3 regions of the Paenibacillus sp. FSL W7-1279 genome follow, and region 1 is predicted to be linked to each of the others. Evidence: predicted binding sites of a transcription regulator. Region 1 holds the regulator's gene; each other region holds the start of a gene.
What was found. The regulator LexA, encoded in region 1, represses DNA repair genes until DNA is damaged. The targets are predictions, from matches to a motif close to CGAACATATGTTCG.

Region 1 (4,283 bases):
TAAGCGCCAACAGAATATACAAGCTGACACCAACCCAATTCAACACGTCATTGCTTCCGCCGGCTGCCTGTGACGTCGCCGTTCCGAGAAGCGCATACAAACCAGCCAATGCAACAAGCACTAACGGAAGTACATACTTACGCCCTTTAAACACGTCATGCTTATCATTAACGGCAGAGCCTTGGTACGAGGTCAGCCCCTGCTTCTTACGCTGCTTGTTGAGCTGTGACATATTTTTGTTGACTTTTCTTTCCCATGATCGTGACATATGGTTCCCCCTGGACTCAATTTCAAAATATTACCAATTCATATAAACTTGGGGTCACCGTATTCGATTCCCACGAATAATCGGCACCCCAAGTATTATAATTCTATCCTTCTATCTGGTCTCTGAATCCACTGTTGTAGATCCAGATGCCAGTTCATCGACTAATGCTTTAATCGCGGGCCGCCTTTTTGTTCATTTTCATCAACCCATTCGATCGATTCCAGCTGTTGTCTAAAGTTACTGCGAATATTGTTAAGGTATATTTCCCGAAGCTCAGCCCGTTCTTTGAGCTCTTCCGCGGTCAATCCCTCACTCTTCTGTTTTCTTGCTAGTACATTGATGCGTTCAACCAAAGTATCGATGTCCATGACTTCTCCTCCAATTCCGATATCATGTATAACTTAAACATGTGAAAAAGAGCTTGTCAAGGCAACAGCGCCCTTACAAACTCTTATTAAGAACAAATATGAACATATGATGCCTATATATGGGTTCCTCATTGTTAAGAAATCAATACTCGTCTATTATAAACACGCTTATACTGCGTGAAATCACATCGTCAGGCAAGACTACAAATATGAAGCGAGAAGTTGAGACATATATAAGGAAAGAGCCTCTCGTAGTATCATCCCATTACCAGACTGGTAAAGACAACACCTCTCCGGCCTGTATATCCGGACCTTTCAATCCGTTCATTCTTCGGATGCTATCCAGATATACTCGTGTATCCATATCTGCCGGTTTATGAAGGGAAGCAATCCGCCACAAACTATCACCATATTGAACAATAACCTGCTTCTCCCCAGTAGGCTTGTCCATCCCCCCGGCAAAAACAGAGTATGCCCCTGTCCAAAAAGAAGCTACGATCAACAGGATGAATAAAAGCTTTATAAAAGGAATGGATGCCATTCTGGACTTTAATTGGTGGATCCAAGTCTCCGGGGACTTCATCGTTTGCACTGGAACGTTCTCATAAATGCTGCGGTATGTACTGTATTTCAACATGGAATCATCATCTCCCAAACAAGTGTTCTCTTATGGATTTATATTAACACGAACACTTGTTTGATTCAATACCCAAAAGAACATTTGTTCTATTTTTATTTAGAACTTATGTTTGTACGAACGGAAGTTCTATGTTATAATTTTCCCAAACGTTACTAAATGGGGTTGATACGGCATGTCGAAAATATCCAGCCGCCAGCTGGCGATCTTAGAGTTTATCCGCAACGAAGTTCGTAGCAAGGGTTACCCGCCTTCTGTCCGGGAAATCGGAGAGGCTGTCGGACTAGCTTCCAGTTCAACGGTCCATGGACATCTTGACCGTTTGGAGAAGAAAGGCCTAATTCGCCGTGACCCTACGAAACCAAGAGCAATCGAGCTGCTTGGCCAAGAAGAGTCCGATAGCGCGAATCTGTTTACCCACACCATTGCCAGAGTGCCTGTTGTTGGTAAAGTCACTGCAGGTGTTCCTATTACAGCCATGGAGAACATTGAAGATTATTTCCCGCTCCCGCAGCATTATGTAGGAGACGATAAGGTTTTCATGTTGTCGGTTGTCGGTGACAGTATGATCGAAGCTGGCATTCACAGCGGTGACTATGTCATTGTGCGCCAGCAGCAAACTGCAGACAATGGCGACATTGTAGTAGCGATGACAGAAGAAGACGAAGCAACTGTAAAGACCTTCTATAAGGAGAAGGATCATGTAAGATTGCAACCGGAGAATCCTACCTACGAGCCACTGCGCCTGAACCATGTTACGATTCTCGGTAAAGTAATCGGACTCTTCCGGGATGTCCACTAATCTCATAGATCTATGAATAAGAGGTTACCTCCCTTAATTGGATGGTAACCTCTTGCTTTTTCTATACAGATCACGAAACTTGATCATAGCTAGTTTGTATGCTCCATAATGCCTTGTTTAAGATCCAGCCGATACATCCGTGTAGGTTTATAATCCGGCGAGCCTTCCCCACCCGGTCCCTCCGTGGACTGCAGAACAAGCTTATTGTCTTTCACCATGGGTGCAGTACCTGGTCTGTAATAGGAAGTATAGGACACCGTTAATTCATCTTGAAACCTGAGCTGCACAGCCTTGCCCGTATCATGCTCCACGGCGAATGCGTAGATCTGTATGGCATGACAGTCCTGATATTGCGGTGCAAGTATAAATACATCCGCATCCTGAAACGGCAATCGAACCATATGGACAGCTGCAGAAGTTGGCTGAATAAAAGTAAGATCATCCAGCGTGGTTACTTCATCCGTAACTTCATTATAGCTATATCGTACGATGTAGTTTCCGGTAAACGATTGGTCCGTTTCGATACCGAAGCAGCTAGGAGCTCCCAGTGTCGTGATTTTTTCCTTTTCCACAGCAACCACACTGAGCCTTCCCTGATCTGTAAAGCCTTGCGCCCGAATTGTCTCCTCGTTATGTGGTGGTACATCCCCAGCTCTCTGTTGTTCCTCAACGTCAAAAGGCAGCTGTATGGCAAGTAACATAACCAGAAGCAGCAGCACGCCTGTAAAGCCAACTTGTAGATACTTTCGGCGCTTAGGCCTACCTTCGTCACGGATCACGGACATCTGGACGTTTTTTTTCATTTCAGCCGTAAATTTATCATTTGGAAAAGGTCCCTTTGAAACCCGGGAATACCAGTCTGGTTTATCCTCATTCATCTCCATTCTCCTTTAACAGGTTCTGCACTTTTTTCCTTGCCCGATACAGTCTGGATTTTACGGTACCCGCCGCTAGGTTAAGGAACTCCGCAATCTGATTGATTGACATCTCATAGTAAAGGTCCAAGATGAGCACCTCCCTAAACTTCCTGGGTAAAGTCATAATCATGGCCCATATTTCATCCGTGTACTGCCCGTCCAGATACTCCAGTTCCGCGGACCGACTTGACGCATCGATGTGCAGTCTGTCCTTAAGGGTCACTTTCCGAAAGAAAAAAGCCTGTTTGTACCGGAACGCGGTATGTCGTGTGATCGTGAGCAGCCACGTTTTTAACGACGCCTGACCGCGAAATGTATGTATGCCAAAATAAGCTTTAATAAACACATCTTGAGCAATATCGTCTGCCAGTGCTTGCTGTTTGGTCAGAAAATAAGCGTAATTCCAGATATCATTTCCGTACAAGCTCATGATTTTATCCAGTGTCTGTGTGTCCATCACCGTCATCTGCTTCAAGTATTCCAGTTCCAACCGATTCACCTCATCTAATTAGAGTCATGGAGGTCAGCAAAGGTTCCCCTCTTCCGAAAAAAACAAAAAAAAGAATCTCCCCTTATAGAGGGTGATTCTGTAGTAGTTGCATTCTATGAACGATTCTCCATAACCATAAGTCAAAATGATTACTATTATTAATGAGCTACCCATTCTAAAATAGGGGCATTTTGGGGGTGAAACAAGAATAACTATCATTCCACCACCATCTGCCCCCAAAAACAAAAACCCCTCACGCCTTACGGCGCAAGGGATTCCTCTATTAATACATCGTAATGTACTGATCGCGTTCCCATTGGTGAACTTGCGTGCGGTACATGTCCCATTCGATTTCTTTCAGCTCATAGAAGTGAGCCAACGCATGATCACCGAGTGCATCGGAGATGACTTCGCTGCGGATCAACTCGTTGAGTGCTTCCTTCAGGTTTGCAGGCAAGCTAGGGATGCCTTCCTCAATGCGCTCTTCTTCCGTCATCACGTAGATGTTACGGTCAATTGGAGCCGGGAGCGACAGCTCGCGCTTAACGCCGTCCAAGCCTGCTTTCAGCATGACAGCCAGAGCCAGATACGGGTTAGCCGCCGGATCCGGGTTACGCACTTCGATGCGCGTGCTGAGACCACGGGACGCAGGAATACGAATCATCGGACTGCGGTTACTTGCAGACCATGCAACGTAGCAAGGTGCTTCGTAACCAGGCACGAGACGCTTGTACGAGTTAACCGTTGGGTTCGTGATCGCGGCAAACGCGCGTGCATGCTTAAGAATACCCGCCATATAGT
Region 2 (4,283 bases), 2.0 Mb from region 1:
TGGGTGATCTCCTTGGCTGTTCTGGGTTTCCTGGACAGATGATTCAGTGCCTCTACATAAGCCCTCTGTCGTTCATCGGCCACGATAATTTCCTCAAGCTCTTCCTTGCGAAAAACATTCCCCTTGAACATCCGGTATTTCAGCATCACATCTTCATGAACGGTCATAAGGTACGGACCAAACGCGATTTGGTATCGGTGCTTGGGCTTTTTCAGCATTTCGACTGACGTTACAATCAAATCCTCATGGTCCGGAAAATGCCCTATACCTGATGCTTCTGCCTGCTCCGACATTTCCTTATTCTCTTCTTCCATATGTCGCTCCTCTCACTACCGCACCATTTCTGAGTAAAATAACCAAGACTGCATCTGGAAGTCTGAATAAATGCAAAGAAGACCGTCTGGCGTTACAAACACCGGACGGTCCTCAACACTGTAATCGATAACCAGCAATGAACTACTCTACTTTAAACAACTCTTGCTCTTCTAATTCCTCTTGTTCCTTATCCTTCTCGGAAGGCTCAGGAACAGCCGTGGTCAGATTGCTCGCTTCACGAATTTTGTTCTCGATAACACTAGCGATCTCCGGATTCTCTTTCAAGAATTGCTTCGCATTCTCCCGTCCTTGGCCAAGACGGTCACCTGAATAAGAATACCATGCGCCGCTCTTATCCACGATATCGAGTTCCGTTCCGATATCGATCAGGCTTCCCTCTCTAGAGATGCCTTCACCGTACATAATATCAAGCTCAGCCTGTTTGAAAGGTGGCGCTACCTTGTTCTTAACAACCTTAATCCGTGTGCGGTTACCCACCACATCGTTGCCCATCTTGATGCTCTCAATTCGACGCACGTCCAAACGAACCGTCGAGTAGAACTTCAGAGCACGTCCACCTGGAGTCGTCTCAGGGTTACCGAACATAACACCAACCTTCTCACGAAGCTGGTTGATAAAGATGGCAATTGTTTTCGATTTATTAATAGCACCCGACAATTTCCGAAGAGCCTGGGACATCAGACGAGCTTGCAGACCTACGTGGGAGTCACCCATGTCGCCTTCAATTTCAGCTTTTGGTACCAGTGCAGCAACCGAGTCAATAACGATGATATCAACTGCACCACTGCGTACCAGAGCTTCCGCAATTTCCAGCGCCTGCTCACCCGTGTCCGGTTGGGAGAGCAGCAATTCATCAATGTTAACGCCCAATTTGCTTGCATACGATGGATCCAGAGCATGCTCGGCATCGATAAATGCAGCCTGTCCACCAGCCTTCTGAACTTCCGCAATCGCATGGAGGGCTACTGTTGTTTTACCGGAGGATTCCGGTCCATATACTTCAATAATCCGGCCTCTAGGCAAGCCGCCGGTTCCTAAAGCTATATCCAATGCCAACGATCCGCTCGGCACAATCTCTACTTGCATGTGGGTGGATTCACCCAGTTTCATGATGGAACCTTTTCCGAACTGTTTCTCTATCTGACGAAGCGCCATTTCCAGCGCAGCACGACGATCTGACAATTGTTCCACAACCCTTCACTGTTGATAGTCATATCATACCTTGTTTTGACACGTTTGCCAAGCTTTTTTTCGAACATACATTCGTTTTTTTTATTCCGCACCCCTTCCCGTATATGCTCCATGCCTTATGTATAAACAACAAGAACCGTGGCAACATCATACGATATGCCACGGTTCTTCCGTATTTCCCATTATACTTGGAACCGTTCGTAAATACAAGAAGAGCTGCCAAGCAAGGTGTAAATTATTTACTTTTTTTGAATAGCGGATATCCCTATTCTGCAACCCTAAACCTTTTGGAGGCAACAAGACGCTGCCAAAGCCGGTAGAGCAGCGCCTTCGTAGCTCGGAGCCGGATCGTTTCACGGTTACCCTGAAGGTGCAGCTCGTGCACTTCCGTTTCTTTTCCCCGTTGAGACAATCCAATGTAAACCAGACCTATAGGCTTGCGTTCAGCATACCCTGGACCTGCCACGCCCGTTACCGATAAACCAAAGTCGCTGTCGGTTACCATCCGGACATGATCCGCAAGCGCTTCGGCAACCTCTGCACTGACGGCTCCCGGCGCATCATCCCCCTCAAGCAGCGCATGCGGGATATGCACAAGCTTCTCCTTGATCTGATTGGTATAACAGATGATCCCGCCAAGGAACATGGACGCGCTCCCGGGGATAGAGGTCAGCGTCTCCGCTACAAGGCCTCCCGTGCAGCTCTCCGCAGCGCTCAGCGTCCAGCTATGATCCGCCATCATATCGACGATGACCTTCTCAATGGGCACATCCTCGTTAGCATACATAAATTCCGGGCCTCTCTCCTGGATCCGGGCTTCCAGTTCATTCAGCCGCACCATGGCCTCAGCCTCGCTGGCTGCCTTCGTGGAGATCCGGACGGTGACCTCCCCCTCCTTGGCATACAACGCAATCGTCGGATCGGTCTGGGCCGTAATCAGGTCCTCCAGGCGCTTATCAAGCGCGGACTCCCCGATGCCTGCGAATTTGAGCATCTTTGAATAGATGGGAAGCTCTTCCGTAAGCACATGCTGCAGAAGCCAAGGCTTGGCCTCCTGCTCAAACATCGGCATCAGCTCTTTCGGCGGACCCGGCAACACAATGTAATGAGTCCCTTCATAGGATACCGCATTCCCGACGGCGAGGCCTGTTTCGTTCGGAAGCGGAGTCCCGCCCTCGATGGCCAGAGCCTGGCGCCGATTGTTCTCGGTCATTACGGATCCTCGTTCATGGAAAAAGCGTTCAATCCGATCCATGGCCATCCGATCAATATGCAATGAACGATTTAGAAAAGATGCGAGCGCATCCTTTGTCAGGTCATCCTGTGTGGGGCCCAGACCACCGGACAGAAGAACGATATCGGCTCTGCTGCTGGACAGCCGCAAGGCCTCCTTGAGCCTCTCCATGTTATCCCCGACAACGGTTTGATAGTATACATCGATTCCCATTGAAGCAAGCTGCCTGGACAAATACTGTGCATTGGTATTCACAATCTGTCCAAGAAGAAGTTCGGTTCCAACTGCAATGATTTCTGCTTTCATGATTCGTCCATCCTCCTGTGTCTGCTATCTCTTCACAAATACCCGCTTTCATAAAGTTCTTACCCTGCGGAAGAAAAAAGCAATAGGATTGCTCCTATTGCCGTTACGCCCCGGCACCTTTGAGAAGATGCCTGTTCTGGACAAAATATTCGATTCCCGAATAGATCGTAATCATCGCGGCAGCCCAGATTGCAATGACATCAAACGGAATTCCCAAGAATACAAACGGGAAATTATTGATCAGAAGCGCGACAATCGCCACAATCTGAATCACCGTCTTGATTTTCCCCGATTGACCTGCTGCAACGACGGAACCTTCCAGGAGTGCAATTTGTCTCAAGCCAGTAACCGCGAATTCTCTGCTGATGATGACTACAGCAATCCAGGATTCGCATTTGCCCATCTCCACAAGCGATATGAGGATGGCTGCCACCAGCAGTTTGTCCGCAAGCGGATCCAGAAGTTTACCCAGGTTCGTCACCATATTGTTTTTCCGGGCTAAATACCCGTCAATCCCATCCGTACTTGCTGCAAGTATGAATATCAATGCTGCAATCAATTGGTTGTAGGGAAGGACGAAATCATTCCACACAATAGGAGCCGGATAAAAATCAAAATCCACCAGCAGGAAAATCATCATGACAGGGATCAAGCAAATGCGGGCCAACGTGATACGATTGGGTAAATTCATGGGGCAACCTCCCTTGCAACGGGTTGTCTTGAAATTTTCGCAGACCCCGCGACTGTTATCCATCTGTACTTCAATAGGGTCGCTCTTCCCAAGAGCCTAAAGGGTTCGAAGCGTGAAGCGCTGTCTGTCATATTCATCCCCCAGTAATCTATGTATACGTTAATCCTTATATATCGTTTTTTAGTATAATATTTCCGCTCACGCCCTGTCAAAAGAAACAAACCTGTCCATCCCATCCTATATGAGCCTGTGGCGGCGTTTATTTAAAATTCGTGAACTGCAGGTCCAGAGAAAGATCCGCTTTGCGAAGCAGCTGCATGATCTGCTGAAGATCATCCTTGCTTTTTCCGGTTACCCGAATTTGGTCACCTTGAATCTGACTCTTGACCTTCAGCTTGGAATCACGGATCAATATGTTGATCTTTTTCGAATTTTCCTGATCGATTCCTTGCTTTAAGGTCAGGCGCTGGCGAACGGTACCCATGGAAGCCGGCTCGATCTTGCCGTACTCCACATTTTTCAGCG
Region 3 (4,283 bases), 650 kb from region 1:
AAAGCGAGATTGCCTCTGTTGAAGGTGAACCCAAGCCGGGGGATATCGTATCGGTACTAAACCATCAAGGCCGCTTTCTCGCCTCCGGTTATTACAACCCGCAATCGCAAATCACCGTACGTACCGTTTCGTACGAGCCCGTTAAGACGATGGACAAGGCTTTTTTCGCCGCCAGGTTTCAGGAATGCTTGAAACACCGGGAACGGTTTATCGAAGATGAGAACGCCTACCGGCTGGTATATGGCGAGGCGGATTTTCTGCCGGGGCTGATTGTGGACCGTTTTGATGACGTACTGGTCATGCAGCTGCTGACGCTGGGGATGGATCGCTGCCGTGAGGACATCGTGAACGCGCTTGTCGAGGTGGTCCAGCCGAAAGGAATCTATGAACGAAGCGACGTGTCCATCCGGGAACTGGAAGGGCTGGAGCAGCGCACGGGTATTCTATACGGGGAATGTCCTCGCCACGTCACGGTGACGGAGAACAGCCTAAAGATCAAGGTGGATATCGAAGAAGGCCAGAAGACGGGATATTTCTTTGATCAGCGCGAGAACCGGGCATCCATTAAACCGTTAATGAATGGTTGGGGAAGCCGCAGCGGGATCACGCTCCAGACGGTGGAACGAGACGGTGAGAAGAAGACCATACCAGTGAACAAAAGCGGAAAGGAAGTTACTTTTCCTTATTGGGATGGAGCCACGGTGCTGGAATGCTTTTCGCATACGGGCAGTTTCACGCTGCATGCCTGCCTTTATGGCGCCAAGAAAGTGACCTGCCTTGACATATCGGAGCATGCCATTGAAAGCGCCAAAGAGAATGTGGAATTGAACGGATTCCAGGATCGCGTGGAGTTTGTAGTGGACGATGCCTTCCAATATTTGCGCAATCAGGTAAAAGGGCTGGAGGAACGCGAGTTGCGTGCGCAAGGGGATCAGAAAGTGGATACCTCCAAACCGCTGACCGCAGGAGGCGGACGTTCATGGGATGTGGTTATTCTGGACCCGCCGGCTTTTGCCAAAACCAGGTCTGCCGTTAAAGGGGCTTGCCGCGGATATAAGGACATCAATCTTCATGGCATGAAACTGGTGAATGAGGGCGGTTATTTGGTTACGGCAAGCTGCTCGTACCATATGCGGCCGGATTTGTTCCTGGAGACCATTCAGGATGCGGCAAAAGACGCCGGAAAAATTCTGAGACTCGTGGAATGGCGTGCGGCTGGCAAGGATCATCCGCAAATTCTCGGGGTCGACGAGGGGCATTATTTGAAATTTGCCGTGTTTGAAGTGCGCAGCAAATCGAAACTTTAAAGTGCAGCAGGACGGTAGATGCGAAGGATTTTGCCATGGTGGGTGAACCACGATGGCAGGGTCCTTTTTTGTATGCCCGCAATAATTTGGAATGGGAATGAAATCCAAACGTATGTTCCATCAAACGATACTTATGCTATACTAGTAATCAGCATCTTTTTTGATAGAGAACGAACCAAGACAGGGATTTTATATGAATTTTGATGCATTTGACTAATAGATTCAAGGGCATGATTTCACCGGAAACGCAGCTTGTTTTGAAGGGTGAAGGAGTCCTTTTCGGAGACGATGTAAAGGAGGCATAGCATGAGCATTCAATTTGTTATCGGCAGGTCGGGCAGCGGCAAGAGCACGTCGATCCGCCAAGAGATGATCGAGCGATTGGAGCAAGATCCCAAGGGGAATCCGATGATACTGATCGTTCCCGAGCAAGGGTCCTATGAAGCGGAGCATGCACTCGTTAATGCGGGAGGCATTCGCGGGATGATGCGCGCGCAAGTGCTCAGTTTCCGCCGACTGGCTTACCGTGTCATGCAGGAAACCGGCGGGGCCGCGAAGGTGGCGATCAGCGAAGAAGGCAAGCGCATGCTGCTGTACAAAATTTTGCGGAGGCGCAAAGAAGAGCTTCAATTGTTCGGTGCTTCGGGAGAGCAGCATGGATTTGTCGGTAAGCTGAGCGAGCTGTATACAGAAATGAAGCGCTATTGCATTGATGCTGCCTGCGTGGAGGAGCAGCTGGGACAGATGCTGTCTGGCTCTGGGAATTCTCCGATGCTTCGGCGCAAGCTGGAGGACATCGTAACGGTTTTTCGCGATTTTGAGCTTGAGATTTCAAGGTTCTACATGGATGAGGAAGATACGCTGGCCTCATTGGCAGAGGGCGTGACCCAATCAGAGTATATCAAGCGCGCGGACATTTGGATCGATGGCTTCCATGGCTTTACGCCGCAGGAGTACCGGGTGCTCCGGGAAATTATGACGCATGCCAACCGCGTAACGATTGCGTTGACACTGGACAAGCCTTATACGAACGGGAATGTTCCGCATGAGCTGGATCTCTTTCATCCTACCGCGGTGACGTACATAAAGCTTGAAGGCATTGCCGATGAGATGGGGTTGGATATGGAGCAGCGTATTCTGCAACCCGATGTTCTTCCGCGGTTTCAAGAGTCCCCTCTGCTTGCCCATCTCGAGCGCGGTTATGATCGGAAGAAACGTTGGACGGAAGCTGCCCGTGACGGCGTTACAGTGAGCCATCCGGACGGCAGCAGGGCAGGTCTTCTTCTGCATGCTGCCAGTCACCGCCGGGCTGAAATTGAAGGGGCTGTACGCGAAATGGTGCGTCTCGCCCGAGAAGAAGGGGCAAGATACCGGGAAATGGCCGTGTTTGTCCGGAATATGGGAGAATATGAGCATCTGATAGGTCCTTTGTTCAGGGAACACGGCGTTCCTTATTTTCTGGATCAGAAGCGAAGCGAGCTCCATCATCCGCTGGTCGAATTTATTCGCTCTGCGCTGGATATCATCGGACGCCGTTGGCGTTATGAGGACGTATTCCGCTGTGTGAAGACGGATCTGCTGCTGCCGCTGGACGGATCGCTTACCCGTGAGGACATGGACCGTCTGGAAAACCATGTGCTGGCTTCCGGAATCCAGGGCACACGCTGGACGGATGGACGCCCTTGGAAGGGAATTCCAAGTCTCTCATTAGAAGACGGAGAGAGTGAGGTGCGAAATCCGCATGGGATGCAGGCGATTGAGTATGCCAGAAAGGTGATTACGGAGCCGCTGCATGCGTTTGAGAAGCGGATGAAGAAGGCAACGAATGCAATGGATCAGAGCACGGCAGTCTACCGGCTTCTGGAGGAAGCCGCTGTTCCTGAGAAGCTCGAGCTGTTAAGCCGCGCTGCCCTGGATGCCGGGCGTCCTGAGGAAGCCAGGGAGCATCGCCAGGTATGGGGGGCAGTGCTTGACCTGCTCGATCAGATTGTGGAGATGATGGGTACGGAGAAGCTCAGCACCGAATTGTTCACGGGCGTGCTGGGTACGGGACTTACGGAGATGAAAATGGCTCTGGTGCCACCTTCTCTGGATCAAGTGCTGATCGGCAGCATGGATCGGACACGGACGGGCGGGGTGAAATATGCTTTTCTGCTCGGCATTAATGATGGTGTTCTCCCAGCCCAGTTCCAGGACGATGGGATCCTGACAGAACCGGAGCGTGTTCAGCTCGAAGACCGCGGCTTGGAGCTTGCTCCAAGCATATCCCGCAGACTGCTGGATGAACGGTTCCTGATTTATAATGCTCTGACTTCGGCCAGTAATCAGCTGTGGGTCAGCTATCCTGCGGCGGACGATGAAGGCAAGACGTTGCTGCCATCCGAGGTCATCCGCCATTTGAAGCTGATGTTTCAGATGGAAGAGGTACCATTGTTTCCAAGACCGCATGCCGGGCAATCAGCCAGTGAGCAGGAGCATTATGCCGCCCGTCCGGATAAGACGCTTGCTTATTTAACGGGTCGGCTTCGTGACTGGAGGAATGGAGAGGAGATTCCGGACTTTTGGTGGCATGTGTACAACTGGTATGCGGAGCAGCCGGAATTAAGGCCGCGTCTTTCTTCGATGCTCTCGTCCTTGTCCTACCGGAATGAAGCCCGGCCGCTTAAGCAGGAAACCAGCAGGCAGTTGTACGGAACGAAGCTGCGGACAAGCGTATCCCGGATGGAGCGCTTTGTTGCGTGTCCGTTTTCTCATTTTGCCTCCCATGGTTTGAAGCTGAGAGAACGGCAGTTGTACCGTCTTCAAGCTCCTGACATCGGGCAGCTGTTTCATGCTGCCTTAAGCAGCATGGCCGTGAAGTTTCAATCACAGCATCGAAGCTGGGGAGACCTGACCGCGGAGGAATGCCTGCGCGAGGCGGAAGCAACGGTCGATCGGCTAGCTCCCATGCTGCAGGGTGAAATTCTATTGAGCTCC

Region 2: a site for LexA is predicted at 1,589-1,602, ahead of recA (recombinase RecA). Genes of this name have one in related genera too.
Region 3: a site for LexA is predicted at 1,413-1,426, ahead of addB (helicase-exonuclease AddAB subunit AddB). Genes of this name have one in related genera too.

Annotation. Positions count from the first base shown of each region.
Region 1 is NZ_CP150215.1:2,825,410-2,829,692, reverse strand. Features, by position in the region: gene MKY82_RS12545 (hypothetical protein) at 1-268, opposite strand, end outside; gene MKY82_RS12540 (DUF896 domain-containing protein) at 430-636, opposite strand; gene MKY82_RS12535 (LysM peptidoglycan-binding domain-containing protein) at 902-1,273, opposite strand; gene lexA (transcriptional repressor LexA) at 1,449-2,075, shown strand; gene MKY82_RS12525 (hypothetical protein) at 2,165-2,953, opposite strand; gene MKY82_RS12520 (sigma-70 family RNA polymerase sigma factor) at 2,946-3,482, opposite strand; gene glnA (type I glutamate--ammonia ligase) at 3,766-4,283, opposite strand, start outside.
Region 2 is NZ_CP150215.1:4,809,130-4,813,412, forward strand. Features, by position in the region: gene MKY82_RS21405 (RecX family transcriptional regulator) at 1-314, opposite strand, end outside; gene recA (recombinase RecA) at 457-1,518, opposite strand; gene MKY82_RS21415 (competence/damage-inducible protein A) at 1,793-3,067, opposite strand; gene pgsA (CDP-diacylglycerol--glycerol-3-phosphate 3-phosphatidyltransferase) at 3,171-3,758, opposite strand; gene MKY82_RS21425 (YajQ family cyclic di-GMP-binding protein) at 4,018-4,283, opposite strand, start outside.
Region 3 is NZ_CP150215.1:2,176,512-2,180,794, forward strand. Features, by position in the region: gene MKY82_RS09425 (class I SAM-dependent rRNA methyltransferase) at 1-1,307, shown strand, start outside; gene addB (helicase-exonuclease AddAB subunit AddB) at 1,614-4,283, shown strand, end outside.